DNA from 2 places in the Kitasatospora griseola genome. Region 2 is predicted to be linked to the other one. Evidence: riboswitches for the same ligand, from Rfam matches in the RefSeq annotation. Region 2 holds a riboswitch; the other holds the start of a gene.

Region 1 (4,673 bases), 2.0 Mb from region 2:
CCACGAGGACCTGGCCGAGGTGATCCCCGGCCGTCTCAACAAGGTCCCGGGCGTCTCCAACACCGAGACCCACATCGCCTTCCGCACCTACTCGCAGCACGACCTGGAGGCCGCGTTCTCGCTCGGCCTGGACGAGTAGCCGCTCAGCGCTGCCTGGTGTCCGCGACGCAGCGACCGCCCTCGCTGCGGTAGCTCCACCGCGCCCCGTCGGTGACCAGGTCCCGAACGGCCGTCAGGAACCGGTCCAGGTGCTCGACGGGGGTGCCGGCGCCGAAGCTCACCCGGATCGCGTTCAGGCTGCGCTCCCCCGGCAGCGACGGCTCGGGCGCCCCGCACTCGCTCGGCGCCGCGTCCTCCCCGCCGAGCAGCGTCCGCACCAGCGGGTGCGCGCAGAACAGCCCGTCCCGCACGCCGATGCCGTACTCGGCGGACAGCGCGGCCGAGAAGTGCGAGCTGTTCCAGCCGCGCACCACGAACGACACCACGCCGACCCGGTCCGCGTCCTCGCCGAACAGGCTCAGCACCCGCACCTCGGGGATCGCCGCCAGCCCCTCCGTCAACTTCGCGACCAGCGCCCGCTCCCGGGCCTCCAGCGCGTCGAAGCCGGCCTCGGTGAGCGCCCGGCAGGCCGAGGCGATCGCGTACGCGCCGATCACGTTCGGCGAACCGGCCTCGTGCCGGGCCGGGCCGGTGTGCCACTCCACCGCCACCGAGCCGTCCAGCTCCCGGGCCACCGTCCGGCTCGCCCCGCCGCCGGCCAGGTACGGCTCCGCCGCGTCCAGCCAGTCCGCCCGGCCGGCCAGCACGCCGGCGCCGAACGGCGCGTACAGCTTGTGCCCGGAGAACGCGATCCAGTCGACGTCCAACTCCCGCACCGACACCCGGTGGTGGGGCGCCAGCTGGGCCGCGTCCATCACCACCCGGGCGCCGTACCGGTGCGCGACCGCAGTCAGCTCCTTCACCGGCCACAGTTCACCGGTGACGTTCGACGCCCCGGTCACGCAGAACAGCTTCGGCCCCTCGGCCGCCCCCAGCAGCGCCTCCTCCAGCGCGGCCACCGCCTCACCGTGCGAACGCGGCGCCCGCAGGTAACGCACCGTCAGGCCCTCGCGCCGCCACGGCAGCAGCGAGGCGTGGTGCTCGGTCTCGAACGCGAACACCTCGGTCCCGACCGGCACCGCCCCGGCCAGCAGGTTCAGCGAATCGGTGGTCGCCCGGGTGAACACCACCTGGTCGCCGTCCCGCAGCTCCAGGAACTCCGCGACGGTCCGCCGGCTCTGCTCGAACAGGTCCGTCGACAGCTGCGACAGGTACCCGGCCCCCCGGTGCACGGACCCGTAGTACGGCGCGTACGCCGCCACGTCCTCCCACACCCGGGCCAGCGCCGGCGCACTCGCCGCGTAGTCCAGCGCCGCGTACCCGACCTTCTCGCCGGACGCCAACGGCACCTCGACCTCCTGGCCCAGGACGGCCAGCGGCTCACAGATTTCGGCGATCACGGACATGGATGCACTCCTCCACGGGGTAAGGACCCCGGGGTGCATCGACCGGAAGTCCGCGCTTGCCGCGCGGACGGATCGCCGCGCAGCCCGGTCCTCACCCAGGGCACCCCGCCACGGACGGAGGGTTGCCGGACAGCAAGCTGGGGCTTGTCGCTGCCACTCATGACCTGCGAAAGACCTTACACGAGAGCCCCTCGCGCTCAACCCCCGTCCGCCACCTGGACACACTCCTGAAACCTCGTCAGCAGCGCCCCCGCCCCGCCACGGGCGCGAGCAGGCGCCCACCAACGGCAAGGTCCGCCCGAGGAGGAGCAACTCCCCTCCCCGGGCGGACCCTTGAAGCTCACTGGGTCGCGTCGGCCCACCGCTTCAGCAGCTCCCCCGCCGCCCCGGAATCGATCGCCGCCGCCGTCCGCACCATCGCCGCCGCGAGCTGCTCGCTCAGCGGCGCGTCCGTCAGCTCCAGCGCCACCAGCGCGGCGGCGCTGTTGAGCAGCACCGCGTCCCGCACCGCCCCGCGCTCGCCGTTGAGCACCCGCCGCGCGACCGCCGCGTTGAACTCCGCGTCGGCGCCGCGCAGCGCCTCGATCCCGACCAGCTCGATGCCGACGTCCCGCGGGTCGAACCGGGTCTCCGTCACCCGGCCGTCCCGGATCACCCAGACGTGGGACGTGGTGGTGATCGTCAGCTCGTCGAGTCCGTCGTCACCCCGGAACACCAGTCCCTGTCCGCCGCGCCGGGCGAGCACGCCGGCGATCAGTCCGGCCAGCCGGGTGTCGAAGCAGCCGACCGCGTGGGCGCCGACCCGGGCCGGGTTGGTGAGCGGGCCGAGGATGTTGAAGACCGTCGGGACGGCGAGCTCGGCGCGGGCCTGCGCCGTGTGCCGCATCGAGGGGTGGAACTTGGCGGCGAAGCAGAAGGTCAGTCCGACCTCCTCGGCCACCGCCGCGACCCGGGCGGCGGACAGGTCGAGGTTGATGCCGAGCCGGCCGAGCACGTCCGAGGAGCCGGACGCGGAGGAGGAGGCCCGGTTGCCGTGCTTGACCACCTTCGCACCGGCCGCCGCGGCGACCACCGCCGACATGGTGGAGATGTTGACGGTCTTGGCCCGGTCGCCGCCGGTGCCGACGATGTCGACGGCCGGGCCGGGGATGTCCAGCGGCACGGCGTGCCCGTACATCGCCTCGACCAGGCCGGAGATCTCCTCGACCGTCTCGCCCTTGCCGCGCAGCGCGATCAGGAAGCCGGCCACCTGCACGGGGCTGGCCTCGCCGCTCATGATCCGGTCCATCGCCCAGGCGGTGTCGGCCTGGGCGAGGTCCTCGCCGCGCATCAGGGCCATCAGGAGGTCGGGCCAGGTGCGGACCACCTGCGCGGGGTCGCTACCGCCGTTCGCAGAGTGCACGTTCACCATGGCCGTCTCCAGCTCTCGTCTTGTCGCAGAGGAATCGGAGTCAGCCTATCGAGCGGGCGGGGACGGCCGCCCTGACTTGCCGTCCCCTTCTCTCCAGGTGAGACGGACCGGTCCGCGGACCGGACCGGTCAGCGTGCGACCGGCGCCCGTCGGGCCACCCGGGCCCGCAGCAGCGTGGTCGCGGCGTCGACCAGCGCGACCGGGTCGACGGGGTGCGAGATCGCCGCGTCGGCCCGGCTCCAGGCGGCCAGCCAGGAGTCCTGCGGGCGGCCGATCAGCACCAGCACCGGCGGGCAGCCGTAGATCTCGTCCTTCAGCTGCCGGGTGAGACCGAGGCCGCCGGCGGGCACCGCCTCGCCGTCCAGCACGCACAGGTCGACGCCGCCCTTCTCCAGGGCGCGCAGCACCGCGGGGGCGGTGGCGCACTCCAGGTACTCCAGCGCGGGAACGTCCCCGGCGGGGCGCCGGCCGAGGGCGAGGGTCACCTGCTCACGGGTGTTGCGGTCGTCGCTGTAGACGAGAACGGTGAGCGTCTCGTCGGTGTGCTGCGCCATGTCCCCTGCTTCCTGGTGCTCGTCCTCTTATATGTGTCCACTGTGTCCGTGCGGGCCGCGACCGCGCGCGGACCCCGACCGAACGGCCCAGTGTGACCCGGACCACGTTCTGGGACGGATGCTACTCCGGTGGGCCCGTCCTGGAGAGACCCCGACGCGATCTCGCTCAAGCCGCCGCGCCACGGGCTCACTCCCCCGGCCCAGTTCCCTCACCCGGTCCGAACAACCGTCAGAAAACGGACGGACCGCGAGGCGGGCATACCTCACGCACCGGACACTCCGAGGGAGACCCCCCGGCGTGAAGACGGAATAAGGGACCGACATAATGTCCGTCGTGGCGACAGCAACAGCAACAGAAACCGGACACGCGCACGGAGCGGTCAACAGGCCGAACCTGGTCAGCGTGGGAACCATTGTCTGGCTGAGCTCGGAGCTGATGTTCTTCGCGGCCCTGTTCGCGATGTACTTCACCCTCCGCTCGGTCAAGGGCGCCGAGTTCTGGCACGAGAAGGCCCATGCCCTCAACGTGCCCTTCTCCTCGGTCAACACCACGATCCTGGTGCTCTCCTCGCTCACCTGCCAGCTCGGCGTGTTCGCCGCCGAGCGCGGTGACGTGAAGAAGCTGCGTTCCTGGTTCGTGGTCACCTTCGTGATGGGCGCCATCTTCATCGGCGGCCAGATCTTCGAGTACACCGACCTGGTCAAGAAGGACGGCCTCTCGCTGTCCTCCGACCCGTACGGCACGGTGTTCTACCTGACCACCGGCTTCCACGGACTCCACGTGACGGGTGGTCTGATCGCCTTCCTGCTGGTCCTCGGCCGGACCTACGCGGCGCGGCGCTTCACCCACGAGCAGGCCACCGCGGCGATCGTGGTGTCGTACTACTGGCACTTCGTCGACGTTGTGTGGATCGGCCTGTTCGCGACCATCTACCTGATCAAGTAACAGCCGCCCCGCCCCTGACCCGGCGTCATCGCGACGCATGTGGAGTCGGGGGCAGGCTGCTGCCGACCAGATCCTGACACCGGGGTTATTCCGTGAAAAAGCTCTCCGCACGACGGCGCCACCCACTGGCGGCGGTCGTCGTTCTACTTCTCGCCCTGGCGGCCACCGGGGGGCTGTACGCCGCTTTCGCGCCCGCCTCGAAGGCGCAGGCCGACAGCTCCTCGCAGTCGCTCGCCATCGACGAGGGCAAGAAGCTC
Region 2 (4,673 bases):
GCCGTAGCCCTTCTCGGCGTTGAACCACTTGACGGTGCCCTGAGCCATTCCGAACTCCCCTTGTGCTGTGCTGGCCCTTCAGAGATCCGCGGACGCGGACCCGGAGGTCTGGAAGACCGGCCTGTGGGGACTCCCCCCCGCACGGCGCAGCCTCTGTCGCGGCTGAATGTATCCGGATATGCGCCCTCTGCAACAGGCCCTAATTTCACGGAAATCGCGTACGCCGCAGGGGATATGACGGGGCGAAAGGTGTACGGCGCGACAATAGCCACCGGACATAACGGACGTGTCACCGCAAATCGCCGAAAGAATTATGACGGCGGCCTGACAGGTCGAGCGGCGAACGGTCCGGCGCATGTCTCAGAGCGCGGGACGGGACGGGGCCGGCGCGAGGTGCGGAACGGGGAAAAACGAGGATTGGAACGGGCCGTGACGGGGAACGGCTCTCCCGGCACTCTACTCCTTCGCCGGTCCCCGAATTCCAGCGACCCACCGGGCCGTAAACACGGCTGCCCGAACGTCTTCGGCCGATGTGCCGAGCCGCCGCCAGGCGGCTCGGAAATCGAATTCCGAGGCCTGACGGCGGCAGGGCGAATACCCGGGGCGGCGTCAGCAGCCGCCGGCCACCGCCGGAATGATCGACACCGAGGCGCCGTCCTTGATCTCGGTCTCCAGGCCGTCGGCGAAGCGCACGTCGTCGTCGTTGACGTACACGTTCACGAAGCGGCGCAGCTTGCCGGTGTCGTCCAGCAGGCGGGCGGCGATGCCGGCGTGGTTGGCCTCCAGGTCCGCGACGACGGCGGCCAGGGTGGCGCCCTCGGCGGTCACCTCGGCGGCGCCGCCGGTGTAGGTGCGGAGGATGGTGGGGATGCGGACGGTGGCGCTCATGTGGGCACTCCTCGGAAGACGTGGGGGACGGATCAGGCGGAGACGAGACCGGCGGCGCGGAAGGACTCCAGCGTCGGGCGGATCACGGCGGTCATGCCGGAGTCGGCGACCGCGTCGAGGGTCTTCAGGCCGTCGCCGGTGTTGATCGCGACGGTCTCCTTGCTCGGGTCGAGCTGCCCGGTCTCGACCAGCTTCTTCAGCACGCCGACGGTGACGCCGCCGGCCGTCTCGGCGAAGATGCCCTCGGTGCGGGCCAGCAGCTTGATCGCCTCGACCACCTGGGCGTCGGTGACGTCCTCGACGGCGCCGCCGGTGCGGCGGGCGATGTCGAGCACGTAGGGGCCGTCGGCCGGGTTGCCGATCGCCAGCGACTTGGCGATGGTGTCCGGCTTGACCGGCTTGATCACGTCGCGGCCGGCCTTGAAGGCGGCGGAGACCGGGGAGCAGCCCTCGGCCTGGGCGCCGAAGATCTTGTACGGGCGGTCCTCGACCAGGCCGAGCTTGATCAGCTCCTGCAGGCCCTTGTCGATCTTGGTGAGCTGGGAGCCGGAGGCGATCGGGATGACGATCTGCTCGGGCAGCCGCCAGCCGAGCTGCTCGCAGATCTCGAACGCCAGGGTCTTGGAGCCTTCGCCGTAGTACGGACGCAGGTTGACGTTGACGAAGCCCCAGCCCTCGCCGGCCGGGTCGCCGATCAGCTCCGAGCAGAACCGGTTCACGTCGTCGTAGTTGCCGTCGATGCCGACCAGCTCGCCGCCGTACACCCCGGCCATCACGACCTTGCCCTGCTCCAGGTCGTGCGGGATGAACACGCAGGACTTGAAGCCGGCCCGGGCCGCGGCGGCGCCCACCGCGCCCGCCAGGTTGCCGGTGGACGAGCAGGACAGCGTGGTGAAGTCGAAGGCGCGGGCGGCCTCGATCGCGCAGGCCACCACCCGGTCCTTGAACGAGTGGGTGGGGTTGCCGGAGTCGTCCTTGATGTGCAGCTGCGCGGTGAAGCCCAGCTCGCGGCCCAGATTGTCGGCCTTCACCAGCGGGGTCCAGCCCGGGTTCAGGTTCGGCTTGTCCGCGACGTCGGCGGGGACGGGCAGCAGCGGGGCGTAGCGCCAGATGGACGCCGGCCCGGCCTCGATCCGCTTGCGCAGCTCCTCGGCGTCGTAGCCGGCGTAGTCGTAGGCGATCTCCAGCGGGCCGAAGCACTCCAGGCAGGCGAAGCTCGGGCCGAGCGGGAAGCGGGTGCCGCACTCGCGACAGGACAGCGCGGTGGCCGGACCGAGGTCGACGGCTGGGGGTACCCCCGGCCGAAGGCTGGGGGCAGGTGCGGGGGTGTCAACAGCCATGGTGGCGAGGCCCTTTCTCCTCATCTTCCCCGGGACGCGGTCGCGCCCGGGCCGGAATTGGCACCTGTCCCGCCGGGCCTGCAAGGCCGCGCGGGAGGGTTGCCGGGACTTCAACGGGCCGTTCCCTCAGTCCCTCTGGATGAGCAATGTGAAGTTGTGGTCGTACGCTGCGAACGACCCGACGTGCGAAGGTCCGGGCGCAGTACGAAGACTGTAACCGAAGGCCCGTGCCGTCCAACCCCACCGTCCGAAAACCGAGACGGACCGAGACAGGGAGCGAGATCTTGCCCGAGCAGCCCGAGCCCGGGGTCCTGCCGGAAGTGGCCGACTGGCTGCGCCGCCGGTCCTGGGCGGCCGCCGACCGACCGCTCGACCGGCTGCTCGCCGCCAAGCGCGCCGCCGGGCCGGCCGGCACCGTCAGCGTGGTGCTGCCCGCCCTGGACGAGGAGCCGACCGTCGGCGAGATCGTCACGCTGATCCGCACCGAACTGATGGAACGCGTCCCGCTGGTCGACGAACTGCTGGTGGTCGACTCCGGCTCGGTCGACGGCACCGCCGCCGCGGCGGCCGCCGCCGGCGCCCGGGTGGTCCACCGGGACGCCATCCTGCCCAGGCTGCCCGCCGCCCCCGGCAAGGGCGAGGTGCTGTGGCGCTCGCTGCTCGCCAGCAGCGGCGCGATCGTCTGCTACATCGACGCCGACCTGCGCGAATTCGACCCAGCGTTCGTCTCCGGCATCGTCGGCCCGCTGCTCACCGACCCCGCCGTGCACCTGGTCAAGGCCATGTACGACCGCCCGTTCGAGGCCGACGGGGCCGTCGTCCCGGCCGGCGGCGGCCGGGTCACCGAACTGGTCGCCCGCCCGCTGCTCAACCTGCACTGGCCGCAGCTGGCCGGCTTCGTCCAGCCGCTCGGCGGCGAGTACGCGGCCCGCCGCGGCCTGCTGGAGCGACTGCCCTTCCCGACCGGCTACGGCGTCGAACTCGGCCTGCTGGTCGACGCGTTGGAACTGGTCGGGCTGGACGCGCTGGCCCAGGTCGACGTCGGCGTCCGGCACCACCGCCACCAGGACGGCCAGGCCCTCGGCCGGATGGCCGCCACCATCTACCGCACCGCCCTGGAGCGCCTCGACCGCACCCACCGGCTCAAGGCCGACGCCGACCTGGTCCGGCCGCTGCTCACCCAGTACACCCGCACCACCGCCGGCTTCACCCCCCGCACCCACCCGGTGCCCGCCACCGAACGCCCCCCGATGATCACCGTCCCCGAGTACCGCGACCGCTGACCGCCGGCCCGCGCGTTGCCCGCCTGCCGCCCCGCACTGTTCACCCGGCCCGGCCCGCGCCGGGTGGTTTGGTCGGCTGATCACACGGCAAGGTTGGCTGTATGGCCGATCACGCGTCCGAACGCCCCACGCAGTCCGGAGCCGCCCCGATCCTGGTGGCCTCCAACCGCGGCCCGGTGTCCTTCCGCACGGAGGACGACGGCACGCTGAGCCTCCGCAGAGGCGGCGGCGGCCTGGTCTCCGGGCTCTCCGCGATCGACGACCCGAACGCCGTCTGGGTCTGCGCCGCCCTCTCCGACGCCGACCGCACCGCCGCCCGACAGGCCCCCGAAGGCCGCCTCGACCGGGCCGGCCACGACGTCGGCGGGCAGGCCGTCCGCATGCTCGACATCGACCCGGAGACCTTCGCCCGCGCCTACAACGGCGTCGCCAACTCCACCCTGTGGTTCGTCCACCACCTGCTGTACGACATTCCCACCAAGCCCGCGTTCGACGCCGACTTCCGCACCGAATGGGCCGCCTACCGGGCCTACAACACCGCGTTCGCCGAAGCCCTCGCCGCCGAAGCCGCCCCCGGCGCCGCCGTCCTGGTGCAGGACTACCACCTCTCGCTGGCCCCCGCGCTGCTCCGCGCCCTCCGCCCCGACCTGCGCATCGGCCACTTCTCGCACACCCCCTGGGCCCCGCCCGAGTACTACCGGCTGCTGCCCGACGACGTCGCCGCCGAAGTCCTCGAAGGCATCCTCGGCGCCGACCGCGCCGCCTTCCTCACCCGCCGCTGGGCCCTCGCCTTCGCCGACTGCTGCGAGCGCGTCCTCGGCGCGAGCGTCGACCGCGACGCCCTCACCGTCGCCCACGCCGGCCGCACCACCCGGCTCGGTGTCCACGGTCTCGGCGCGGACGCCGCGTTCCTGCGCGAGCGCGCCCACCGGCCCGACGTCGACGAACGCCTCGCCGCCCTCCGCGAAGCCGTCGGCGACCGGCGCACCGTCGTCCGGGTCGACCGCACCGAGCTCAGCAAGAACATCGTCCGCGGCCTGCTCGCCTACCGGCACCTGCTGCGCACCCGCCCCGAATGGCTCGACCGGGTCGTCCACATCGCCTTCGCCTACCCCTCGCGCACCGACCTCGCCGAATACCGGGAGTACACCGCCGAGGTGCA

What was found. Region 2 has a riboswitch for S-adenosylmethionine ahead of thrC (threonine synthase). Riboswitches for the same ligand answer to the same signal wherever they lie in the genome.
Region 1: it holds a riboswitch for S-adenosylmethionine, as region 2 does, so the genes downstream of both, ACI1MP_RS27025 (aminotransferase class V-fold PLP-dependent enzyme) here and thrC (threonine synthase) in region 2, are expected to answer to the same signal.

Annotation. Positions count from the first base shown of each region.
Region 1 covers NZ_CP173360.1:5,948,442-5,953,114, reverse strand. Annotated here, with positions in the region: gene ACI1MP_RS27030 (Lrp/AsnC ligand binding domain-containing protein) at 1-139, shown strand, start outside; gene ACI1MP_RS27025 (aminotransferase class V-fold PLP-dependent enzyme) at 144-1,505, opposite strand; SAM riboswitch class IV at 1,553-1,670, opposite strand; gene trpD (anthranilate phosphoribosyltransferase) at 1,846-2,916, opposite strand; gene ACI1MP_RS27015 (response regulator transcription factor) at 3,045-3,470, opposite strand; gene ACI1MP_RS27010 (heme-copper oxidase subunit III) at 3,796-4,416, shown strand; gene ACI1MP_RS27005 (c-type cytochrome) at 4,509-4,673, shown strand, end outside.
Region 2 covers NZ_CP173360.1:3,904,239-3,908,911, forward strand. Annotated here, with positions in the region: gene ACI1MP_RS17470 (cold-shock protein) at 1-48, opposite strand, end outside; gene ACI1MP_RS17475 (MoaD/ThiS family protein) at 610-888, opposite strand; gene thrC (threonine synthase) at 921-2,228, opposite strand; SAM riboswitch class I at 2,246-2,374, opposite strand; gene ACI1MP_RS17485 (glucosyl-3-phosphoglycerate synthase) at 2,513-3,511, shown strand; gene ACI1MP_RS17490 (trehalose-6-phosphate synthase) at 3,613-4,673, shown strand, end outside.